DNA from 3 places in the Cupriavidus sp. 05T42 genome. Region 1 is predicted to be linked to each of the others. Evidence: predicted binding sites of a transcription regulator. Region 1 holds the regulator's gene; each other region holds the start of a gene.

Evidence for each region. The regulator FNR, encoded in region 1, switches genes on or off when oxygen is low (the NO sensors DNR and NnrR bind a similar motif). The targets are predictions, from matches to a motif close to TTGATNNNNATCAA.
Region 2: ubiU (ubiquinone anaerobic biosynthesis protein UbiU) is a predicted target of FNR. The motif match lies at 1,470-1,483, and genes of this name have one in related genera.
Region 3: AC1EJR_RS15145 (cbb3-type cytochrome c oxidase subunit I) is a predicted target of FNR. The motif match lies at 1,516-1,529, and genes of this name have one in related genera.

Annotation. Positions count from the first base shown of each region.
Region 1 covers NZ_JBFTLH010000006.1:296,728-301,559, forward strand. The annotation lists gene ccoP (cytochrome-c oxidase, cbb3-type subunit III) at 1-745, shown strand, start outside; gene ccoG (cytochrome c oxidase accessory protein CcoG) at 801-2,342, shown strand; gene AC1EJR_RS11005 (hypothetical protein) at 2,383-2,610, shown strand; gene AC1EJR_RS11010 (hypothetical protein) at 2,607-2,852, shown strand; gene fnr (fumarate/nitrate reduction transcriptional regulator Fnr) at 2,881-3,606, opposite strand; gene AC1EJR_RS11020 (sulfite exporter TauE/SafE family protein) at 3,691-4,449, shown strand.
Region 2 covers NZ_JBFTLH010000028.1:41,739-47,570, forward strand. The annotation lists gene AC1EJR_RS25225 (U32 family peptidase) at 1-208, opposite strand, end outside; gene ubiU (ubiquinone anaerobic biosynthesis protein UbiU) at 231-1,310, opposite strand; gene AC1EJR_RS25235 (NAD(P)H-dependent flavin oxidoreductase) at 1,549-2,703, shown strand; gene AC1EJR_RS25240 (type IV pili methyl-accepting chemotaxis transducer N-terminal domain-containing protein) at 2,840-4,858, shown strand; gene AC1EJR_RS25245 (response regulator) at 4,855-5,514, shown strand; gene AC1EJR_RS25250 (IclR family transcriptional regulator) at 5,536-5,832, opposite strand, start outside.
Region 3 covers NZ_JBFTLH010000009.1:226,643-233,497, forward strand. The annotation lists gene pdxR (MocR-like pyridoxine biosynthesis transcription factor PdxR) at 1-1,437, opposite strand, end outside; gene AC1EJR_RS15145 (cbb3-type cytochrome c oxidase subunit I) at 1,761-3,377, shown strand; gene AC1EJR_RS15150 (cbb3-type cytochrome c oxidase subunit II) at 3,381-3,983, shown strand; gene AC1EJR_RS15155 (c-type cytochrome) at 4,029-4,640, shown strand; gene AC1EJR_RS15160 (SCO family protein) at 4,687-5,328, shown strand; gene AC1EJR_RS15165 (hypothetical protein) at 5,325-6,038, shown strand; gene AC1EJR_RS15170 (HD-GYP domain-containing protein) at 6,082-6,855, shown strand, end outside.

The DNA.
Region 1 (4,832 bases):
CCCGCTGCCGCGCTGGTGGATGTGGATGTTCCTGCTGGCCTGCATCTTCAGCGTGTGCTACCTGGTGCTGTATCCGGGCCTGGGTTCCTACGCCGGCGTGCTGGGGTTCTCCTCGCAGGGCGAACTGGCGGCGCATCGACAGGCTGCCGAGAAGATGCAGAACGAGATCTACGGGAAGTACATGTCGATGGACGTGACGAAGGTCGCCGCCGATCCCGACGCCCGTGAAATTGGCCAGCGCCTGTTCCTGAACTACTGCGCGCAGTGCCATGGCTCCGACGCGCGCGGCAGCCGCGGCTTTCCGAACCTGGCCGACAACGACTGGCTCTATGGCGGCGACCCCGAAACGATCCGTCAGACGATCACCAAGGGTCGCAACGGCATGATGCCGCCGTTTGCGGGCGTCATCGACGCCAAGCTCGCCGGGGACACGGCCCAGTATGTGCGCTCGCTGTCGGGCCTGGCGTCTGACCCGATCCGCGCGTCGCGGGGCGAGGGCACCTTCAAGACCACGTGTGCGGCCTGCCATGGGGCCAGCGGCAAGGGCAACCAGGCGCTCGGCGCGCCGAACCTGTCGGACAGCGTCTGGCTCTACGGCAGTTCGGAAAATGCCATCGTCGAGGCGATCCAGAAGGGTCATAACGGGCACATGCCCGCGCATGAGGAAATCCTGACGCCCGAGCGCATCCGCATGCTGACCGCCTACGTGTGGGGTCTCTCCAATACAGGAGCGGCCGGACAATGATCAACAGCCCCCGGGCAGGGCGGCCAGCCGCCTGCCGGGGCGCGAGGAACACAAGATGAACGCGCCCCCCAATGCTGCACAGCCCGTAGCGGACGACCCCGCTACGTCGGAGCCCTCACGGCCCGACGACAGCCCGCCATGGCGCCCGGCTGCCACGCCGCGATCCGGGCAATCTGCCCAATCGGCTGAATCTTCGGAAGAAACACTCTACGAGGTCCGGCGCAAGATCTATCCGCGCTCGGTCACGGGCGCCTTCTCGAGCTGGCGCGTCTGGCTCGTCATCCTCACCCAGCTGGTCTACTACGGCGCCCCGTGGCTGCAATGGAACGACCGCCAGGCGGTGCTGTTTGACCTCGGCGCGCGCAAGTTCTATATCTTCGGCCTCGTGCTGTGGCCGCAGGACGTGATCTACCTCGCGGTCCTGCTTGTCATCTCGGCGCTCGCCCTGTTCCTGTTCACCGCCATCGCGGGCCGGCTGTTCTGTGGCTACGCGTGTCCACAGACCGTCTACACAGAAATCTTCATGTGGATCGAGCGACGCGTGGAAGGCGATCGCATCGCCCGCATCCGGCTGGACGGCGACCCGTGGAGCCTGCGCAAGCTGCGGCTCAAGGCGACCAAGCACACGCTCTGGGTGGTGATCGCCCTGTGGACCGGCTTCACGTTCGTCGGCTATTTCTCGCCGATCCGCGAGCTGGGCGGGCAGGTGATCGACCTCTCGCTGGGGCCGTGGCAGTCGTTCTGGATGCTGTTCTATGCCTTCGCCACCTGGGGCAACGCCGGCTTCATGCGCGAGCAGGTGTGCAAGTACATGTGCCCATATGCGCGTTTCCAGAGCGTGATGGTCGACCGCGATACCTTCGTGGTGACCTATGACGTAGGCCGTGGCGAGCCGCGCGGCAGCCGCTCGCGCAAGACGGACCGGCACACCGCCGGCATTGGCGATTGCGTCAATTGCAGCATCTGCGTGCAGGTCTGCCCGACCGGGATCGACATCCGTGACGGATTGCAATACGAGTGTATTGGCTGCGGTGCCTGCATCGACGCCTGTAACCAGGTCATGGACAAGATGGCCTATCCGCGTGGCCTGATCCGCTACACCTCTGAGAACGCGATGCGCAAGGGCCTGTCGGCAGTCGCCGCGCGCAAGCGCTTGTTCCGCACGCGGACGATTGTCTACGCGGTGATCTGGTCGGCGCTGGTGGGGGGCTTCATCGGGTCGCTGGCGATGCGCACGCCGCTCAAGGTCGATGTCATCCGCGACCGTGGCGCGTTGGGCCGCGAGGTCGAAGGTCGCTGGATCGAGAACGTGTACCGGCTGCAACTGATCAATACGACCGAGACGCCGATGCGCGTCCGGGTACAGGCGACGAGCGCGGAGCTGCAAGGGTTGACCATCGAGTATGACAAGTCGGCAGAAACGCTGGCGCCTACGTCGAACCGGCTGTTGCCGGTGCGGATCCGTATCCCGATCGACCACGCGCCGCAGGGCACGCACAAGATCCGTATCACGGTCACGGGGGAGGGTATGGACGACGCACGCGGACGCGCGCAGATCCAGGAAGCGACCAGTTTCATCGTGCCGCGCGGCCTGTAGGACAGGTCATTCAGGAAATATTCGACGCAAGGAGTAGGCAATGACAGCGCAACAAGTCAAGCCGTGGTGGAAGGAACCGTGGCCGTGGCTGCTGATGAGCGGACCGCTGCTGGCGATGATCGGCTGTGGTGTGACGATCTGGCTCGCCAATACCCACGCCGACGTGCCGGTGCGCGATGCCGCGCGGCATGGGCTGGTGGTGGAGAAGCTGGATGGGTCCGCCGTGCGTGCCGACGCCCATGTCAATGACACGGCGAGGCGGCCATGAGACTACGCTGGCTGATGTGGGTGATGTGGCCAGCGTTCCTGATGGGCGGCGTGGCCACGGCAACGGTGTTCTCGATTGTCGATCCCAGTGACCTGAGCTTCTTCGGTCATCCGGTCGACGCGTCGCGTGAGGCGATCTATACCGTGGGATTCCTGCTGGCGTGGCTGTTCTGCGCCTTGTCGAGCGGCCTGACGCTCTACACCATGCCAACGCCGCTCAGCGATACCGATGAACTCGAGTAGCGAGTGCACCGGCGCCGGCGAGCCGGCCTTAGCAGGAGCGGTTGTAGATCTGCTTGATGCCGGCCATGTCGATGAGCTTGACGTGGCGCTGGCGGATCTGGATCAGGCCCGCCTCGGCAAAACGAGAGAACAGGCGGCTGACGGTTTCGAGTTTCAGGCCAAGATAACTGCCGATCTCCTCGCGACTCATGCGCAATACGAACTCGCTCGACGAGTAGCCACGCGCCGACAGGCGATCGGAAAGATTGACGAGGAACGCGGCAAGCCGCTCCTCGGCCCGCATCGAACCCAACGTCATCAGCATCACCTGGTCCTGCGAAATCTCCTTGCTCATCAAGCGCAGGAACTGGGTTTGCAGCGAGGGCAGGTCAGACGAGAGCGCCTGCAAGTCGTTGAAGCGTACGACGCAGACTTCGGCATCCTCGAGGGCCGTGGCATCGGAAGCATGCTGCATTTCGCCGAGGCCATCCATACCGACCATCTCGCCGGGCAGATGGAAGCCGGTGATCTGCGAGCGGCCGTCTTCGAGCGTCACGTGCGTCTTGAGCGTGCCGAAACGCACGGCATAGACGGCGGTGAGCGGATCGCCCATGCGGTAAAGCGTTTCGCCCTTGTGCACGCGCACGCGTTCCTGCACGAGCGTGTCCATCTTCAGGAGGTCCTGGTGCGACATGCCTACCGGCAGACAAAGCTGGCCCATCCCGCACGTAGAGCAGCGGGGCGAGATCTCGGTGACGGGTATGGAGGTAAGCAATTGAGGGCTCTTGGTGATGCGCATTGCAGCGAGGGCGCGACAGATCAATTTTACCGCGTGAAGTGACGCGGAAGCGAGGGACCGTTGCCATTTGGTGTGCTTTTCAGCGTTTTTATCGTTGCGTTGTTTGGTGGCGTCCACTGTGCTGCGATGTGTGGCGGCATTGCGATGGCGGCCGAGCAGCGCGCGGCGGTGCGCGTGCCGGTGACGATCCATCGCTCGCCGCGCGGCTGGCTCGTGGAATTGCTGGCGATGCACGCCGGCCGCCTGACCACCTACGMGTTGCTGGGGGCGGTGGTGGGTGCCGTCGGCGCCACCGTATGGAAGCAGGACTATCTGCCTGTGCAGCGATGGCTCTATGGCGCAGGCGGAGCGATGCTGGTGATGTCGGGCTTCTGGCTGTTGCGTGGGCGCACCATGCGTGCGACGCGCCTGGAGGCGTTCGCGGTGCGCATGGCCCAAGGGGTGGTGGGTCGCATGGGCGCGCTCGGTATCAGGCTGCCTGCCGGCCTGGCCCGGCATGCGCCGCTGCTGCGGCGCTTCGGTCTGGGACTCGCCTGGGGGATCGTGCCGTGCGGGATGGTCTATGGGGCACTCGCAATGGCGTTGCTGGCCGGCAATGCGGCGTCGGGCGCGCTGGTCCTGTTCGCCTTTGGGTTGGGAACGCTGCCAAACCTACTGGTGATTTCGGGGTTGTCGGGCTATGTGCGCCATGTGTCGCGCCGGCCGGCGGTCCGGACCGTGGCGGGCGTGCTGATCATCGGCTTCGGCATCGTGGGCGTGGCGCGGGCGGTCTGGCTCCCGGAGACGCTGGCTGCGCATGGGTTCTGCGTGGTGTTCTAGGACGATTCCGGGCGGCGGACAGGCCGCCCCGGTTCGTGCCATTCGCCACGCCGGGCGGCGGGCGGGTTGCGGAGGGGGGCGGGAATGCCATACAATCGCGAGAACCACGGTATCGCGCCACGTAATTCCCTGGCGTCGCCGGGCCGGCATCCCTGATCTGGGATGCGTGTCCATGGGTCCGAGGCAGCATTGGCTTGCCGGATCCGTCCCCACAGTGCATCCGGTTCAAAAGATCTGGTTTAAAAGGCCGGTCGGCCTTGTGGAGTGGTGGTGCAGGCGCAGGACGAAGCTTGTCCGGGCCGATATCCGTTTTTTCTTGCCGCCTTGGCAATCTGATTGTCCTGGCGAATGTCCGCTCCAAGGGGAAGGGTTCCGCCTGCGAG
Region 2 (5,832 bases), on a different contig from region 1:
CGGCATCGCGCAGCATCCGCGCCACGTCCAGCCAGTCGGCATGGCGCAATTCGTGGCGGCGTGTGCAGACGGCTTCGCCAAGATAGACGCGCTCCACGGGGGCGTCTGCCACATCGGCATAGAAGCGCAGCACGTCCGCGCGGGGCCAGTAGTAGAGCAGCGGGCCGAGCGCGATGGTCAAGGAATAGGGGGAAGTGGATGTGGTCATGGTGGGTGGGGTGCGGACGGTTTCAGCGCCACGGACGGTCATAGGCGCCCTGGGTCACCTGGTCGCCCTCGGCATGGCGCCCCAATGTAGCCTGCCATTCCTGGCGCGGCACGAAGCGCCGGGGGTCGCGCCAGGCGTCGTCGATGGCGGCGCGCAGCACGCCCACCACATCGCCCACGTAGCGCGGGCTGCGCTGGCGGCCCTCGATCTTGATGGCGGCGATGCCGATGTCGATCAGCGCCGGCAGCAGCGACAGCGCGTTGAGGCTGGTGGGCTCCTCCAGCACGTAGCCGTGCTCGCCCTCCACGGTGAAACGGCCCTTGCACAACGTGGGGTAACCGGCCGGCTCGCCGGGCGCGTAGCTGTCGATCAGGATGCCGGACAGCCGCGCGTGCATGGTGCCGTCCGCCTCGTCCCAGCGCACGGCGTGGGCCGGCGAGCAGACGCCACGGTTGTTCGGCGAATCGCCGGTCGCGTACGAGGACAGCAGGCAGCGGCCCTCGGCCATCACGCACAGGCTGCCAAAGCCGAAGACCTCAAGTTCCACATCGGTCTGCCTGGCCAGCTTGGCGATCTGCGCCAGCGTCAGCACGCGCGGCAGCACCACGCGCCGGATGCCGAAGCGCTCGCGCATCAGCGCGATGGCATCGGCATGGGTGGCCGAGCCCTGCACGGACAGGTGCAGGCGCAGGTCGGGGTGTTTGTCCGCCGCGTAGGCCATCAGGCCGGGATCGGCCATGATCACCGCGTCGGCGCCCAGCGCGGCGGCGGCGTCCACGGCGCGGTGCCAGCGGTCTACCTGCCCCATCTGCGCAAACGTGTTGATGGCGAACAGCACTTCGGCGCCGCGCGCGCGGGCTTCGGCCACGCCGGTGCGGATGTCGTCCTCGGAGAAATTCAGGCCGCCGAAGTTGCGCGCGTTGGTGGCATCGCGCAACCCGAGGTAGATGGCGTCCGCGCCGTGCTGCAGCGCCATGCGCAGGGCCGCGAGCGAGCCGGCGGGTGCCACCAGTTGGGGCCGGCGGGGCTGGCGGCGCGATGGCTCGGTTGGGGGTGTTGGCGCATCGGGCACATCATGCACGTCGGGCGGGGAGGCATCCATGGCGAAAATGCGCGGTGCGGCGCATGGGGTAGCGATCGATCAAGGATGCTAGTCATGCCCATCGAGGGAACCTTTGACCCCGCGCAAACCCCGGCTGTGTTCTACCCGTMTCGTTCCGCCGAACTAGGTCCTCGGAACGGGCCGCCGATCCCCCGCAATTTGATCTGGCGCAAACTGCCACCCCGATGCGCGTGAGACGCTGGGCCGTTTTTTGCCCCTCCTGACTTCGGATTTCCTCATGACACATCGATGGCTCAACCTGGCCGGCCGCAAGCTGCTTCCTATCGTGCAGGGCGGCATGGGCGTGGGCATCTCCGCGCATCGGCTGGCCGGCACGGTGGCCCGCCACAAMGCCATGGGCACCATCGCCAGCATCGACCTGCGCCATCATCACCCCGACCTGATGGCCGCCACGGCCAAACGCGACAAGGCGGCCATCGAACACGCCAACCTCGTGGCGCTGGACCGCGAGGTGCGCGCGGCGAAGGACTTGGCGGGCGGGCAAGGGATGGTCGCCGTCAACGTGATGAAGGCCGTTGGCGCCCACGCGGCGCTGGTCCGGCAGGCGTGCGATAGCGGCGCGGATGCCATCGTCATGGGCGCCGGCCTGCCGCTMGACCTMCCCGAACTGACCGCCAATCACCCGAAGGTGGCCTTGATCCCGATCCTGTCCGACGCCCGTGGCGTCAGCCTCGTGCTGCGCAAGTGGATGAAGAAGGGACGGCTGCCCGATGCCATCGTGATCGAACATCCCGCGCATGCCGGCGGGCACCTCGGCGCCTCGCGCATGGAGGACATTGGCGATGAGCGGTTCTCGTTCGCGCGCGTGCTGGACGAATGCCGCACGCTGTTCGCCAGCCTGGGGCTGGCCTGGGAGTCCGTGCCGCTGATCCTGGCCGGCGGGTTGGGCCACCACGGCAAGCTGCATCACTGGCTGGCGCAGGGCGCGGCCGGCGTGCAGGTCGGCACCGCCTTTGCCGTGACCGAGGAATGCGATGCGCATCTGGCTTTCAAACAGGTGCTGGCTTCCGCGCCGCAGGAACAGATCGGCGAATTCACGAGCGTGGCGGGACTGCCGGCGCGCGCGGTGCTGACGCCGTGGCTCAAGCGCTATCTCTCCCGGGAGTCGGCGCTCCAGGCGCGCACCAAGGTGCGCGAGTGCCTGGAGGGCTTCGACTGCCTGCAATCGTGCGGCCTGCGCGACGGCGTGGCGCGCATCGGCCAGTTCTGCATCGACCGCAAGCTCTCGCAGGCGCTCAAGGGCGACGTGGAGCGCGGCCTGTTCTTCCGGGGTAAGGGCACGCTGCCGTTTGGCGACGCCATCCGCCCCGTGGCGGACCTGATCCACTACCTGATGTCGGGCGAAAAGCCGGCGGGGGTCGCGCCGGCCTGATTGGGCTGTTGCCGGAATGCGAATCCCGCGTAAGTTCCCGTCCCATCCGTCGGCGATTTGATCCAGCGCAGGAAACGGCGCAATCGCCGGTACCAGAATGGCAGCTGTCCCCACGCCCTGCCCTCGCCCCCACAACATGCCAGCCCCCTTTCCTGACACCGCGTTCGATGCGCACGCGGACCCCCATGCCACCTCGGCGGTCGGGCTGCCGGGGCTGCGCCACCGCCTCTCCACCCGCATCATCTCGCTGTCCCTGATCTCGCTGCTGGTTGTCCTGACGATGATCGGCGGCACATTGTGGCTCTCCTGGAACCTCGAAGGCGCCGGCGCGGCGATCAACGACGCTGGCAGCGTGCGGATGCGCGCCAACGCGGTGGCGATCGAACTGACCCGCGCCCGCGCCCATCAACCCCACGCTCTTGTGCCACGGATCGCCCAGCTGGACGAGACGCTGGCGCAACTGCGCCGGGGCGACGCCACACGACCGCTGTTCCTGCCCGCCGTGCCGGCCATCCACGACCAGCTCGACCGCGTGGCACGGGCATGGGACGACCGGATGAAGCCGCTGGCGGAGCAGGACTTGAACGCGCCCGACGGCACATCGCTCACCTATGTGGCCGCGCTGTCGGATTTCGTCGCGCAGGCAGACCATCTGGTGCGCATGATCGAGGCCGACAACGCGCGCAAGACGGACCTGCTGCGCATGTCCCAGGCCGCACTGGCCGCCATTGCCTGCATGGGCACCGTCGCGGTCATCTACCTGCTCTATCTCTGGATCATCCTGCCCGTGCTGACGCTGCAGGATGGCCTGCGCCGCATGGCGGCCCGCGAATTCTCGCTGCGCCTGCCGGTCACCAGCCGTGACGAATTCGGCACATTGAGCACCGGTTTCAATCGGATGGCGGCCGAACTCCAGGAACTCTACCGGGGGCTCGAAGCCCGCGTGGCCCAGAAGACCGCCGAACTGGCCAGGCGCAACCGCGACCTCGAGACGCTCTACGACATCGCCGCCTACCTGAACCAGCCGAACGAGGCCGAGGCGCTGTGCCGGGGCTTCCTGACCCGGATCATGCGGCGCCTGGACGCCGATGGCGGCAGCGTGCGCATGCTCGATGCAGTGCCGGAGAACCTCCACATGGTGGTTTCCGAAGGGCTGCCCGCCACGCTGGTCGAGCAGGAACAGCGCATGGCGGCCGATGCCTGCCACTGCGGCGCGGCCACGCGGCAGCGCGTGGTCGCCTGGCCGTCTGCAACCCACGCACTGCCCTCGCCGCCGATGGCCTGCGGCTTCGGCGGCTTCGCGGCGTTCCGCATCGACACGCCGCGCGGGGTGATCGGCATGTTTTCGCTCCACTTCCGCTCGCCACGGGTGCTCAATGCATCCGACCGGCAACTGCTGGAGACGCTGGCGCAGCACCTGGGCGTGGCGCTCGAACACCAGCGGCTGTCCGCCACCGCGCGCCAGCTGGCCGTGGTGCAGGAGCGCAACCTCGTGGCGCAGGGCTTGCACGACAGCATCGCCCAAGGCCTGAACTACCTGAACCTGCAAGCCCAACTGCTGGAAGATGCCGTCTCGCGCGGGGCGCTGGCCGATGTGGCGGCGATCGTGCCGATGCTCCGTTGCGGGGTGGACGAAAGCTACCAGGATGTGCGCGAGTTGCTGCTGAACTTCCGCACCCGGCTCACGCAGGGCGAGTTGCGGCAAGCGGCAGAAGACACCGTGGCGCGCTTCCGGCGGCAGTGCGCCACCGAGGTGCGGCTGGAGGTGGAGGGCTACGACAACGCCCGGCCGCTGCCGCCCGATGCCCAGTTGCAGGTGCTGTTCGTGCTACAGGAGGCGCTCTCCAACGTGCGCAAGCACGCGCAGGCCGGCCACGTGCTGGTGCGGCTGCAAGGCGGGCGCGACCTCGAACTGGTGGTGCAGGACGATGGCGAGGGCTTCGATGCCGCCGGGCTCGCCACGCGCTGCGAGATGCAGGTGGGTCTGCACATCATGCGCGAGCGCGCCGCGCGGCTCAACGCGCAGTTGTCGATCGATTCCGCGCCCGGGCGCGGCACCCGCGTGGCCCTGCGCGTGCCCGGCGCCCATGTGGCCGGCGAAGCCAACGAAGCCACAGCGCCCAACGAAATCAACGAAGCGAGTCTCCAGCCATGACCATCCGCATCCTGCTGATCGACGATCACACGCTGTTCCGTTCAGGCATTCGCGCGCTGTTACAGCGCCAGCCCGATTTTGCCGTCGTGGACGAGGCGGCCGATGGCGTGGAGGGGCTCAAGCGCGCCAAGCAGCATCGCCCCGACGTGGTCCTGCTGGACCTGAACATGCCCGGGCTGTCCGGGCTGGAGACGCTGGCCCTGCTGGCGCAGGACCTGCCGGACACGGCGGTGCTGATCCTCACCGTCTCCGAGGAAGCCGAGGAACTGGCCAGCGCGCTGCGCGGCGGCGCCCGGGGCTATTTGCTAAAGAATATCGAGGCGGATTTCCTGGCTTCGGCCATCCGCCGCGCCGCATCCGGCGAGCCGGTGATCTCGGATGGCATGACGGCCAAGCTCGTGGCGCAGTTCCGCGCGCCGGCGCAGCCTTCCGCACCGCCTTCTCCGAGTGCCGAGGACGGCGCGCGGCTAACCGTGCGGGAGCGCGAGATCGTACGCGGGCTGACCCGGGGCGAGAGCAACAAGCAGATCGCGCGCGACCTCGGTGTGGCCGAGAGCACGGTCAAGATCCACGTGCAGAACATCCTCAAGAAGCTGAATCTGGCCAGCCGCGTACAGGTGGCGGTGTTTGCGGTCGAGCATGGCCTGACCGCGTGATGGCTTCCCCGATGGCGGACGTTACCGCCGGGCGCCAAGCCTTGCCGACAGTTGGTCCGCCAGCGCCCGTACCTGCTGGCCGATGCGGTCGCCGGTGGCCGCATCGATCTCGTTGGTCAGGTAGCTGACCGCGATGGCGCCCGCTGCGCACGGGGCGGCCGCGTCGAACACCGGGGCGCCGAAGCACGTCATGCCCTCGCGCATCTGGCCGTTGTCGGTCGAATATCCCACCTCCCGCACCTGGGCCAGTTCGGCCTGCAAACCATCCACATCGGCCACGCTGGCCCGCGTGAGCGGCGGCGGCATGCCCGGCGCGAA
Region 3 (6,855 bases), on a different contig from region 1:
CCGGCCGTGGAGTGTGTCCAGCAGCCGCTGCATGGCCGCGTCGATCTCCTCGATGCTGAGGCCGCCGTAGCCCATCAGCACGCCGGGGCGCGGTGGCCGCCCCGCGAACATGCCGCTGACGCCGTAGAGCCCGATCGACGCCGCCCCGGCCCGGGCGATAAAGGCGGCTTCGTCAGCCTGTTTCAGGCCGACCGGACGGATTTCGGCCACGAGGTGGATGCCGGCCGACGCCGGCAGCGGGGCCAGCCAGGGCGACAGGTCGAGATCGAGCCAGCGCAGCAGCGCCGCGCGCCGCGCCGCGTACTCCTTGTGCATGCGCCGCAGGTGCTTGGCGAAATAGCCGTCGAGCATGAACTTGGCCAGCGCGGTCTGGGTGAGGGTGCAGCTATGCCAGTCGCTGGTCTGCTTGGCCCGGCACAGCGCCTGCGCCAGCGGGGCGGGCGGAATCACGTAGCCGATGCGCAGTTCCGGAAAAATAGTCTTCGAGAATGTGCCGACATAGGCGACCACGTCGTCATGGTCGAGGCTCTTGAGCGAGTCCATCGGCCGGCCCTCGAAGCGGAATTCCCCGTCGTAGTCGTCCTCCACCACCAGCGCGCCGCGCCGCTGCGCCCAGTCGAGCAGCGCCAGCCGGCGCTCCAGGCTCATCGGCATGCCGAGCGGGAACTGGTGCGAGGGGGTGACATAGATGATGCGGGCGTCCGCGGGCAGGGCGCTGACCACGATGCCATCCGCATCCACCGGTACCGGCACCACCCGGGCGCCCGCCGCCGTAAAGCTCATGCGGGCGGGCGGATAGCCGGGGTCTTCCATGGCCACCACGTCGCCGGGCCGCAGCACCACCCGCGCCAGCAGGGTCAGCGCCTGCTGGGCGCCCTGGGTCATGATCACGTCGTGCCAGTTGCTGACCACGGCGCGGCTGAAGGCCAGGTAGCGCGACACCGCCAGCCGCAGCTCCCGCTCGCCGGCCGGATCCCGGTAGCCTGCCGGCACGCGCGCCTGCACGCGTATCGCATGGCTCACGCAGCGGCGCCACTGGTCGAACGGAAACAGCCGCTTTTCGGTCACGCCGCCCATGAAGTCGTACTGCGGGGAGACGCCCTCCTGGCGGATCGGCAGCGCGTCCGGCATCGATTCCCAGAGCGCGTCGGCCGGCTGCAAGGCCGTGGCGTGCGTGGGCAGGTTGCCGCGCCGCGTCATGGCCGCCGCCACGAAGGTGCCCTCGCCGGTGCGCGAGCGCAGATAGCCCTCGGCGGTGAGCCGTTCGAAGACATCGAGTGTTGTCTTTCGGGAAACACCGAGTTGCGTGGCAAGTTCGCGCGTCGACKGGAGCCGCTCTCCAGCGGCCAGCCGGCCGTCGAGAATACCGGCGCGCAACTGGCGATAAATCTGACTGGCCAGGCCGTGGCGGCCTTCAATGCTCAAGTGGACGTTCATGATGGGGGCGGGGGCGAGTCATCGGTCGGAAAACCGCGCGCAGGCAGGCGCTGCCGCCATTCTAGTTAAGTTGCATCTTTGATGCAATTTAAGGTAATTCGACAAAAAACCACGCTGCGGGGGCGGGGACCGGCGCGGCGCTCTCCAGGGGGCGGGCTCCCATCGGTGCCTCGATTCAGTACCCGCTGCGCGCCCCCTGCGCGTATCGCGCCTGCAACCTGAGGCGGCGGTGGTCACCCAAAAAACGCAGGAAGTGGCTATGGGCGCCTATCCGCMCCGTGCGTAATCTGCGCAGGACTCATCTCATGCCTGCCGGCAATGCCATGAATACCATCGCCATTCTGCTCTCCGCGTTCCTGCTTTCCGTGATCGCGCTGGCGGCCTTTATCTGGAGCATGCAGAAGGGCCTGTTCGATACTTCGCCAGCCGCCGCGCGGGTGATCTTTGCCGACGGCGAGACCGGGCACCCCGAGGATCCTGCCTCGGCGCACCTGACGCCCGGGCTGGACGATCCCTCCCGCGATGCCGCCGATGCATCTTCCGCGCCAGTCGTGTTCCTGTTCATCTGCTGCGCCATGGTGTGGCTGGTGGTGGCGTCGATGGCCGGGCTCACCGCCTCGATCAAGCTGCACGAACCGGACCTGCTCGCCAGCGTGCCCTGGCTGTCCTTTGGCCGCATCCGCACCATCCACCTGAACGCCGTGGCCTACGGCTGGGCGCCGATGGCCGGGCTGGCCATCGCCCTGTTCCTGCTGCCCCGGCTGCTCAAGACGGCGCTGGTCGGCGCCCGTTGGGCGGTGCTGGGGGCGGCGGTGTGGAATGCGGGGCTGATTGCCGGCATCGGCAGCATCGGCGCGGGGATTTCCGATGGGCTGGAGTGGCTCGAGATTCCCTGGCAGGTGGACATCCTGTTCGTGATCGGCGGCGCCTTCGTGGGGTTGCCGCTGGTGCTGACGCTGGTCAACCGGAAGGTGGATCACCTCTACGTGTCGGTCTGGTACATGGGCTGCGCGCTGTTCTGGTTCCCGGTGCTGTTCCTGGTGGCGAACGTGCCGGGCGTGCACTTCGGCGTAGAGCAGGCCACCATGAACTGGTGGTTCGGCCACAACGTGCTGGGGCTGTTCTACACGCCGCTGGCGCTGGCTTCCATCTACTATTTCCTGCCCAAGATCATCGGCCAGCCGGTCCGGTCGTACGGGCTCTCGCTGCTGGGTTTCTGGGCGCTGGCGTTCTTCTACGGGCAGGTGGGCGGCCACCACCTCGTKGGCGGGCCGGTGCCGGGGTGGCTGATTACGCTGTCCATCGTGCAGAGCATGATGATGCTGATTCCGGTGGTCGCGTTCTCCATCAACCAGCACCAGACGCTGCGCGGCAACTTCCGCCGGCTGATCGACTCGCCGACGCTGCGTTTCATCACCTTCGGCGGGATGATGTACACGCTGAGTTCCATCCAGGGCTCGTTCGAGGCGCTGCGCACGGTGAGCCGCGTGGCCCACTTCACGCACTACACCGTGGCCCACGCCCACCTGGGGCTGTACGCGTTCGTCAGCTTCGCCTTCTTCGGCGCGCTGTACTTCATCGTGCCGCGCGTGACCGGCCGCGAATGGCCGTACCGCTGGATGATCTACATGCACTTCTGGCTCGCGGCGGGCGGCATCGGCATCTATTTCGTCTTCCTGAGCATTGGCGGCTGGCTGCAGGGGCTGGCCATGCTGGACGCGGCGCGCCCGTTCATGGACTCGGTCGCCGTGACCCTGCCGTACCTGCGCGCCCGCTCGCTGGGCGGGGCAATGATGCTGACGGGCCATCTGTTCTTCGTGACGAACTTCGTCTGCGCGGTCTTTGGCTTCGGGCCGAATCGTGACCGCCCGGCGCTGTTCCACCAGGGCCGCCTGCGCAAAACGGGCCAGTCGGGCCAAAAACCTGCCGAGGGAGTCTGAACCGTGAACAATGAAAGCGCCCTGCTGGCGGGGGGCATGACCATGCTGGCGCTGGCCACCAGCGCGCTGGTCGTCCTGCCGTATCTGCAACTCCAGGACGTCAAGCCCACCGAAGGCACCAAGCCCTATACCGCCGCGCAGCTGCGCGGGCGGGAGGTCTATATCGCCAACGGCTGCATCTACTGCCATTCCCAGCAGCCGCGCGACAGTTCTTACGCGCCGGACGCCAAGCGCGGCTGGGGTCGCGTGGCCGTGGCCGGCGACTACTACTACGACAAGCCGCACCTGCTGGGCACCATGCGCACCGGGCCGGACCTGATGAACATTGGCGTGCGCCAGCCCGGCGCCGACTGGCACCTCGGGCACCTGTACCAGCCGCGCGCCTACGTGAGCGGCAGCATCATGCCCAGCTACCCGTACTTGTTCGATGTGAAGGACGCGCCGGAGCCGGGCGACAAGCCGGTGACGCTGCCCCCGGGCTACGCACCGCCGGGCAAGGTGGTGGTGCCGACCGCCGCCGCGTCTGACCTGGTGGCCTATCTCCAGTCGCTGAACCGCACCGGGGCGGTGTTGCCGCCCGAAGGTAGCGAGTCGAACCCGCGATAAGCACCCGCGATAAGCACCCGATAAGCGCATCCGCAGAGGAAACAGATGGCAGATCCATCGGAAGAACGTCAGGCCGCCGCGGCGCGTGCCCGCGAGAATGCCGATCCGCACGAGAACCGCGCGCCGATTCCCCGCTACGTGCTGGCCATGGTGGCCGCGCTGGTGGCGTGGGGGGCGTTCTATATCGTGACGTCCGAAAGCGACCAGCCCTCGTCGCTGGGCGACAGCCGCACCCTGGCGGACCTGAAAGGCAAGCCGAAGGGCGCCGGCGGCGGCACCGTGGATGGCGCGGCGGTGTTCCAGGCCCGTTGCGTGGCCTGCCATCAGGCCACCGGGCAGGGTTTGCCGGGCGTGTTCCCGCCGCTGGCGGGCTCGGAGTGGGTGGTGGGGCAGGAGGCGCGGCTGGCGTCTATCGTGCTGCGCGGCGTGACCGGCAAGCTGACCGTCAAGGGCACGGCCTACAACGGGGCGATGCCGGCCTTCGCGGACCAGTTGTCCGATGCCGAAATTGCCGCCGTGCTGACCCATGTGCGCAGCCAGTGGGGCAATACCGCTGGCCCGGTAACGGCGGAAGCCGTCGCCGCCGCACGCACCCAGACGGCCGCCATGGCGGCGCCGTTCGATGGTGACGCGGCGCTCGGCAGCCCGGGTGGCTAGCCTCGCACACGGTGTTCGGCCCGCGCGCCCGCGCGGGTCTCTGGCTGTGCGCGCGGTTTTCGGTCTGGTGCTGGTACTGGGCGGCATCACTCTCTGGGCCATCACGCATGGCCTGACCGCCTGGACGCTCGACCAGCGCCGCGAGGCGCGCATCGCCGCGCACGAGATGCGCCTGCCGCCCATCGCGGTGCATGACCAGCTTGGCCAGCCGCAGAGGTTTTTCGGCGAACTACCAGCCGCAGGACCAGCCGCAGGCGCCCCCACCGTCTATCTCGTCGATGTCATCTACACCCGCTGCCAGACCGTGTGCCGCGCGCTCGGGGTCGCCTTCGCCCAGCTATCGCGCCAGGTGGAGGCGGACGGCATGGCGGGCCGGATCGGCCTGATCTCGCTGTCTTTCGACCCGCGCGATACCGGCGCCGACCTCGCCAGCTACGCCCGCGAGCATGGTGCACGGCCGCCGCAATGGCGGGTGGCTGCGCCGGACGCGCCCGTCGCCATGCAAGCGCTGCTGCGCGAGGCCGACATCATCGCCATTCCGGACGGCTTCGGTGGCTTCGTCCACAACGGCGGCCTGCAGGTGGTGGATGCGCACGGGGTGGTGCTGGGCAGTTTCGAGTTGGAAGACTTCCACGCGGCCTATGCGCTGGCCCTGCGCCATGCGGCGGCGGGCGGAGTGGGGCGATGAGAGTCGTCCGATTCCTGGCGTTGATCGCCGTCCTGATCGTCCTGGCCGTCCCGCCGCTGCGGGAGCCCCTGGAAGCCTCGATGGCCCTGCAGATGCTGGGCCTGCTGCCGGCCGTGTTCGCCGCTGGCTGGCTGTCCGCGCGGGTGGCCCCGGTGCGCTGGCAGGCCCGGACGATGGCGGCGCTGCGGCCGCACGCCCTGAGTCTGCTGGTGGTGGCGGCGCTCGGCTACGGGCTGTGGATGCTGCCGATTGCACTGGACCTCGCGCGCCTGTCGCCGATGGTCAATGCCGCCAAATTCGCTACGGTGTTCGTGGCCGGCTTGTCAACCGGCATCGCGCTCCGCGTGGCGGCGTGGCCGCTGGTGTTGTTCTTCGGCGGCAACATGGTCTGGATGGGCCTGACCTTCGGTATGCTCTTCGTCGACGCACCCGCGCGCCTGTGCGCGAGCTATCTGATCGACGACCAGCGCATGGCCGGCGTCGGGCTGGTGGCGGGGTCGGCCGGGGTTGGGGTCTGGCTGCTGGCCTGGGTGGTGCGTCGCGCGGGATGGTCGAATTCGGAAGAATCCGAAGAAACCACTAAAGATCGGCCGGCGTTTGCCGTTAACGCGGGCCAAAAGGGTCTTACACAACTGGGTCGCAAACAACAACTGCGTGCCGCGGCAACGACCGCGACACCGGACAAGGGGCCTGACAGAGCCCCGGATTGACGGGTTCGCGGAGACATCCGCACCCATTTCAAGGGGCAAGTGCATGCTGAGAAGAATTCGCGCGGAACAGCTCCAGGTGGGCATGTTCGTGGCCAGGCTGGGCGGACCCTGGATCAACCACCCGTTCTGGCGCTCGCGTTTCCTCGTCACCAGCGACGACCAGGTCACGCAGATCCAGTCGGCCAACGTGCAGGATGTGTGGATCGACATCCTCAAGGGCCGCAACCTCCCCACGCCGGCCGCGCCGGAGATGATGGAGGCCGATCTCGCCGACGACGAGCCCGAGGCCAGTTTCGAGGAAGAACTGGAACGCGCGCGCGAGCTGATCAAGAGTGGTCGCTCTCTGGTCGGCAACATGTTCAGCGATGTGCGCATGGGCCGCGCGCTGGAGACCGCCGGGGCACTGCTGCTGGTGGATTCGGCGTCGCTGTCGCTGTCGCGCCATTCGCAGGCGCTGCTGGCCATGGCGCGGCTCAAGGCCAAGGACGACTACACCTACCTGCACTCGTTCTCCGTGTGTGCGCTGATGATTGCCGTGGGCCGCACGCTCAAGCTGCCCGATGGCGAGGTGCGCGAACTCGGGCTGGCCGGGCTGGTGCACGACATCGGCAAGCTGACGCTGCCCGATTCGCTGCTGCACAAGGCCACCGACCTGACGCCGGCCGAGGAAGAGCAGATGCGCCGCCATCCGTCGGCGGGCTACCGCATCCTCAACGAGGCGCGCCTGTATACCAATATCCCGCTCGACGTCTGCGTGCACCACCACGAGCGCGTGGACGGGCGCGGCTACCCGTTCGGGCTGGTCGAGCACGAGATC